3 regions of the Cutibacterium equinum genome follow, and region 3 is predicted to be linked to each of the others. Evidence: riboswitches for the same ligand, from Rfam matches in the RefSeq annotation. Region 3 holds a riboswitch; each other region holds the start of a gene.
The links. A riboswitch is a leader RNA that binds a small molecule or an ion and turns the genes downstream of it on or off. The one in region 3 is predicted to bind cobalamin.
Positions count from the first base shown of each region.

Region 1: it holds a riboswitch for cobalamin, as region 3 does, so the genes downstream of both, O6R08_RS08750 (M13 family metallopeptidase) here and mutA (methylmalonyl-CoA mutase small subunit) in region 3, are expected to answer to the same signal.
Region 2: it holds a riboswitch for cobalamin, as region 3 does, so the genes downstream of both, O6R08_RS09990 (anaerobic ribonucleoside triphosphate reductase) here and mutA (methylmalonyl-CoA mutase small subunit) in region 3, are expected to answer to the same signal.

Region 1 is NZ_CP115668.1:1,915,825-1,918,090, forward strand. It holds gene O6R08_RS08745 (hypothetical protein) at 245-817, shown strand; cobalamin riboswitch at 855-991, shown strand; gene O6R08_RS08750 (M13 family metallopeptidase) at 1,210-2,266, shown strand, end outside.
Region 2 is NZ_CP115668.1:2,202,211-2,204,476, forward strand. It holds gene O6R08_RS09990 (anaerobic ribonucleoside triphosphate reductase) at 1-1,184, opposite strand, end outside; cobalamin riboswitch at 1,260-1,462, opposite strand; gene O6R08_RS09995 (YbhB/YbcL family Raf kinase inhibitor-like protein) at 1,626-2,087, shown strand.
Region 3 is NZ_CP115668.1:611,520-613,785, reverse strand. It holds gene mutA (methylmalonyl-CoA mutase small subunit) at 1-833, opposite strand, end outside; cobalamin riboswitch at 914-1,166, opposite strand; gene O6R08_RS02790 (alpha/beta fold hydrolase) at 1,237-2,199, opposite strand.

The DNA of each region.
Region 1 (2,266 bases), 1.2 Mb from region 3:
CGGATCAACACCGACGTGCCGCGCCCGTGTTACCCCATTTCCTCACCGGAACGCTTTTCACGAAGGAGCGAGACGTGACCATACAAACGACGACGAGGCATAGGCGAGTGCTGGGCACACATCGAGCCCACCTTCGTGTCACTGATGACAATGACACCAGTGACACTCTCACCTTCCCCCTCAAGGCCACCCACGATGACACAGGACACACCCGCAACCCCCACGCCACCACGAAGGCACCGCGATGACCACCCACGACAGCACAACCGAAGAGCAATACCGCCGCGCGCCTACTGATGGCCTCGTCATTGGCGCCATTGTCGGAGCACTTTGGGCATTGATAATTCTTGCAAGTCGAATATTTTCATGGGATCAATTAGAGCTTATTGCCGCCTTGGGCGGGAAGAAGTATGTCTTGGTCACGTCGCTGATATTCCCAGCGACTGGATGGCTCACTGGACTATGGCAAAAGGCTGCAATATCTCGATACCATGGAACGCACTATAAACTCAGAGTCAAAGCTATTACCGCTGTCATGGCAATGCTTTGCGGCGTGATTCTGTGTTGCAAAACTGATTATTGTGAAGGCTTTGAAGGCTTTCCGGAAGCCAAGGAGGAGATCGTCTACATTTCTGTTGCGGCTGTGGTGTTCTTGTTGGCAGGTTGGATTCTTGGTGCGGCAAGTGTGGCTTGGAGGGGCGATAAATATTTCCGTGTCGAGATGGGTGTCATCGCAACCATCACCCTATTTATATCTACTATAGCATGGTATTTTGTAGCCGGCGCGATAAATTTCGTGTTTTTCTTTGAGTTTTGACGGGTGTGGGTATTGCACGGCGCTGTTGTGATTAGAGCGTATATTCATATGACGTGGTGGGGATTGATGCCCAGGTGGCCTGGGGACGCCGGTGGGATTCCGGCGCTGTCCCGCTGCCGTGTCCATGCCGGAAGGCGTGGACGTCGGAATACCAGCCGCATCGAAGATAGGTTCTTGGTTCCGTCGCGGGATTGCGGATCAACGCCGACATGTCACGCTCGTGTTGCCCCGTTTCCTCGCCGGAACGCTTCCACAGAGGAGCAAGGCAAGGCAGTGGAATCGACCACGACAGTATCGGAGACGCCTGCGACCCCCACACCACCACGAAGGCACCGCGATGCCGCCTCATACAGAAAAGGTCATGACGTCATGGCCCCCGCTATTGTGGGATCATGACGTCAATCTCACTGTTCAGTGACCTCGACCCGAGCATTGCCGCCGGTCAGGACTTCTACCGACATGTCAACGGCACCTGGATCGACCAGGCAGTCATTCCCGACGACCGCGCCGGTGACGGCCCGTTCTACCAGCTCGACGACGAGTCTCGCGAGGCCGTCCACCACATCCTTGAGGACTTGGTGGACGGCAAGGGCGAGGACATCCGCGACAAGGCGACCGAGCACGAGGTGGAGGTCGCCGTCGAGCTCTACCGCCGCTATATGGACGTCGACGCCGTCGAGAAGGCCGGGGCTGAGCCGCTGCGTCCTCTCTTTGCTGAGATCGACGCCATCTCCAGCGTCGTCGACCTGGTGACCTTCCTCGGCAAGGCCGAACGGCGGGGCATCACGGGACTGTTCGACGCTGGCGCCGAGTCCGACCCCGGCGACCCCACCCGCGAGGTGATGTGGATCGCCCAGGCCGGGATCGGTCTGCCTGACGAGGCCTACTACCGCGACGAGGACAAGGCCGAGATTCGCGACGCCTACCTGCGTCACATCCAGGCGTCCTTCGAGCTGGCCGGCTTCCCTGACGCCGAGCAAGCTGCCCGCACCGTCATGGACTTGGAGACCCAGATCGCCTCCCACCACTGGGACCGCGTCCGCTGCCGTGACTTGCAGGCCTCCTACAACCCGACCACCTTCGCCGAGTTCGACGAGGCTCACCCCGGCCTGCACCTGGAGGTCTGGCGCAGCACCGCCGACATGCCGATGACGGTCGTCACGAACCTCATCAACGCTGAGCCGTCCTTCTTCGACGGCGTAGAGACCCTCCTCACCGACGAGCGCATCGACCAATGGCGCACCTGGGCCACGTGGCAGGTCATTCGCTCCTACTCGGAGGTCCTCAGCTCCGACTTCGTCGAGCGCGACTTCGATTTCTACGGCCGCACTCTCAACGGCACCCCGGCCCTGCGTCCGCGCTGGAAGCGGGCTGTCGATTTCGTGCAGTCGGCCATGGGAGAGGCGATCGGCAAGATGTACGTTGCCCGTCACTTCCCGCCGGCCTCCA
Region 2 (2,266 bases), 920 kb from region 3:
CCACCCAGTCCAGCCTCGGTGGCCTCCAGCAGGCAGCGCATCACCATCCGCGCCTCCGGGCTGGTGTCGGTGCCGTAATTGATCGACGAGAACGGGGTCTGGGCTCCGGCCCGCGAGTTCATGGTGTTGAGGTTGGCGATGAGGGCTTCCATCGCCTGAGAGGTCTGACGACGAGTTTCCTCGACGGCCTGACGACGGATCCTCTCGGCAACACGGTCGGTGTCGTCAACGAGCCCGGCGAACAGGTGCGCCACCTGCTCCCTCTCCTGGGCCAGCGCGGCAGCATCTGGTTCCAGCACCCACCCAGACGCCGCCGAACGCACCTCGTCGAGACGGTCCGCGTCACCTCCAAGCACCTCAAATGTCCTTGTCAGCCCGGTTTGGGCAGCCTTGACGAAGGTCTTGGCAACACCTGGAGCCATGTCCCGGTCAAAGTTGGGCACTGCCTGGCCACCGTGCTGGTCATTCTGGTTGGACTGGATGGCGATGCAGGCCAGGGCGGCATAGGAGCCGATGGATTGCGGGGTTCGCAGCACACCGTGGCCGGTGGAGAAACCGTGCTCGAACAGATCGGTGAGGTTGATCTGGCAGCAGGTGGTCGTCAGGGTGAGGAAGTCGAGGTCGTGGATGTGAATGTCCCCGTCGCGATGGGCGGCAGCGTGGGCCGGGTCGAGTACCTCCAGCAGGTTGAACTGTTTGGCCGACTCGGTTCCGTAACGCAGCATCGACCCCATCGCGGAGTTGCCGTCGACGTTGGCGTTCTCCCGCTTGGCGTCAGCCTCCTCGGCCGATGCGAACGTGATCTCGCGCAGGGTGCGCATGAGGGCCGACTGCTGGTCACGAGCGACGGTGCGACGCTGACGGTAGAGGATGTAGGCCTTGGCGACGTCGTCATGCCCCTGGTTCATGAGGGCCTTTTCGACGAGGTCTTGGATGTCCTCGACGTCAGGGGTGTTCTCACCCCTCTCACTCAGTCGGGACAGCACCTCGAGGGCGACCTCGGAGGCCAATAGTTCGGGACCCTCAACCCCGCAGGCGACGAAGGCCTTACGGACGGCCTCGACGATCTTCGTCGAGTCGAATCCAATGACTCGCCCGTCCCTCTTGCGGATCGACGTTGGCACTGCTCGCTGCTGGCTGGTGGACGTGGGGTGGAAGGACGCGGAATGAAGGGTCGTCGACATGCTCTCTCCTCGAAGCAGCGCACGAGTGGAGCAGGTTCACCCCAAGACGTCCCGCGCGCCTGTTGTCGTACCGGGTCGCTGACCCGGGTCCTGGCAGGTCTTCGGACTTCAGGGCTCTCCGTCGTCAGACGGGTTCCTACCAAGCGATGCTTCCCAGCCGGATGGCCAGTGCGTGTGTCGCCGTCGTTCCCTGTCACCGCTGCGGGGCAGTTCCGGTTTCCCACCGGATTCCCTCTTTCCTCCCATCACCGCCGGATGCCGGGAAACCCCTACATCTGGTGTCTGGCGATGGGAACCAGCACAAGATGAAGGGTATACGCAGTTCGGGTCATGGGCACACTCGCCCCCCGCAATTCATCGTCGTCGCCCCTGGCCCGCCATGATGGCCCTTCATATCCCACAGCCGGCTGGCATCCTGGACACAAGGAAAGGACACACCTCATGGAGATCACCAGCACGTCCATCACCGAAGGCCAGCCGATCGACCTGGCCTACGCCCACGCCGATGCGGGCGGCAAGAACGTCAGCCCCCAGCTGAGCTGGACCCCCGGCCCAGATGGCACCAAGTCCTACGCGATCACCATTTACGACCCTGATGCCCCGACCGGATCCGGTTTCTGGCATTGGATCCTCGCCGACATCCCGGCCGACGTCACCTCCCTCGACGAGGGCGGCCCACTTCCCGCTGGGGTGCGCGAGTGGAGCAATGATTACCAGGAGGACGGGTACTCCGGCGCCTGTCCGCCTCCCGGACCGGCCCACCGCTACATCCACACCGTTCATGCCATGCCCAGCGAACATCTCGACATTCCTGACGATGCCGCCAATGTCCAGGTGCGCTTTGCCATCCACACCACGCAGTTGGATTCCGCGTCGATCACCGGAACCTTCCAGCAGTCCTGACGATCACTGGGGCGCCTGACCGGCCTCCCGCCAACGGGAACGGAACAGGTGCCGTCGACGACGTGTCGGCGGCACCTGCTTGACTGGCGTCGTGAAGCTTCGGCAGACCTTGCTCACCCTCCTCGTCACCCTCGGCCTGATGACGATGCCGCTTGCTGCCCGGGCGGAGCCATCAATCC
Region 3 (2,266 bases):
ATGGCGTCGAAGGCCTGCTCGGCGGTCAGTCCCTGCTCGATGAGAGCGCGGACGTACTCGACACCGGTGGCGATGGCCCAGGCGAGCTCGTGGATGTCGCCGGCACCAGCGTTGTGGTAAATCGTGGAGTCAACGACGAAGGCGCGGGAGTTCTTGTAGTTCTCGGTCTTCTTGACCCACTCGGCCATGGTGGACAGATCCGGGGTGCCACCGTTGAGGGCAGCAAAGCCGATCGGGTCCAGACCGAGGTTGAACGACAGCTTGTCGGGCTCAATCTTGGAATCGGCGTACACCTTGAGGAGGGCCTCGGCGGCAGCCTCCTGGTCGTCGCGGCTGGAGACCTCGACCTTGGCCAGGTCCAGCAGCACGTCCTTGAGGTCGCCGGCAATGTCCTCGGGCTTGATGGCGTCGGCACCGACGCGCAGCCACAGGGACGTCACGCCACGCTCGAGGTCGGCGATGACGGCCTTCTTGGTGAACTCGACGTCGGGATCCTCGTGAAGGGCTCGAACATCCCATGCGTCCATGCTGCCGGTACGGATCGTGGTGCCTCGGGTGAAGGGCGGCACGCCCGGTGCGCCGAGCTCTTCGCGAGAATCCGGGAGCCGATACATCGGCTCGATCTTGATGCCATCGACCGTCGTCGGCTCGAGGCGCTTCATTCCCTGCTCGATGTTGAGTTCCTTGCCCTCGGGGCGACCCCGATTCAAGACCTTGAGGACCGCGTCCTCCCACTCTTCGTGGGTGACCTTCGGGAAGTCCCCGGCCAGGCTCAACTCCTCGGGCATCCTGTCCTCGACGGAGGTGGATGCGAGGTTGTCAGGATCAGTCATTCGTCAGACTCCTGCTCCGCTGTGGATGGTTGGACGACCTCGGCCGGCCCTCGAGACCTCGGACGCTGTGACACACGCGGAGTGCACCACATACTCTGGCAGGTATTCGGACTCGTGGGCACCTCGTCTGCCGACGAGTCCTACGTCACCGCTTCCCAGGCCGGAGCCCAGTGCTTGATCGACGTCCCACCGGTCCGAGGACCAGTGGAGCGACGATGGTGATGTCGTTCCCACTCACCGCTGCGGGGCAGTTCCGGAGTTTCACCGGATTCCCTCTTACCGCCTTGAGACCCCGAATCGGGATTTCTCGGCACCAGCACTACCGATACTAGGCCGCGCACGATCGACTGCGCACGCTGGGGGTACATGTGCACGATCGTGCGAGATGTGCGTGAACGGCCTCTCACCGTGCATTTCGAACCTGAGGGGTTCGAGGTCGGGCAGCGACGGAGTCAATCCAGTCACGCAGGTCGGCGTGGACATGTCGACGGTTGACCTCGTTGAGGATTTCGTGGCGCGCCCCAGGGTAAACGACGAGGTTGACATCGTGTACACCCGCGTCGCGCAGTTGACGCGCCACCTGGCGAACTCCCCTTCCGGAATCGCCTACCGGATCCTTGGCCCCTGACATCAGCAGAATGGGCAGAGTCGGCGGAGTCGCCCGGAAGACCTCGGTGGAATTGGCGAGCTCAATAAGTCGGACGAGTTCGCGGTAGAAGGCTGCGGTGCACACGAAGCCGCACAGCGGGTCATGGATGTAGGCGTCCACGACGCGGACGTCGCGGGACAACCAGTCGTAGTCGGTGCGAGCCGGCTGGAAGGCCCGGTTGAAGGACCCGAAGGACAGGGTGTTGAGCAACGGGCTGCGGGAATCCTCCCCCACCATGAGCACCTGGGCCTGGGCCAGTCCAGTAGCGACGGCGCTCAACGGCCCCAAGGAGAAGCCGGTACCGATGGCGACCAGACCGGCCATCTCGCGCCCGCGACGAGCGGCCAGCACACGGGCGAGGAACGACCCCATCGAGTGCCCGACGAGGAACCACGGCTTGCCCTCCACCTCGGCCAGGAAGTGGTCGGCGACGGCGGACAGATCGTCGAGCAGTTGGTGGTAACCACGATCAGGGGTGGTTCCGAGCTCGCCGGTGGCCGCGGCGCGCGCCCCATGGCCACGGTGGTCATTGGCCACGACGAGCCATCCGTCGCCGGCAAGCAACCGGGCGATCTGGTCATAGCGAGCCGCGTACTCGGCCATGCCGTGACACAACTGCACCAATCCCTTGGTAGGGCGCCCTGACGCAGCCTCGGGGCGCCAGACAAGGACGTCGATGTCGGCTCCGTCGTCGGCAGTGATGGTGATGGTGTCCATAGTTCCTCCCCGAGGTCGTGAGTACAGCATATTGACCTTCCACTGCCAGGTTTTCGACACCGCGCAA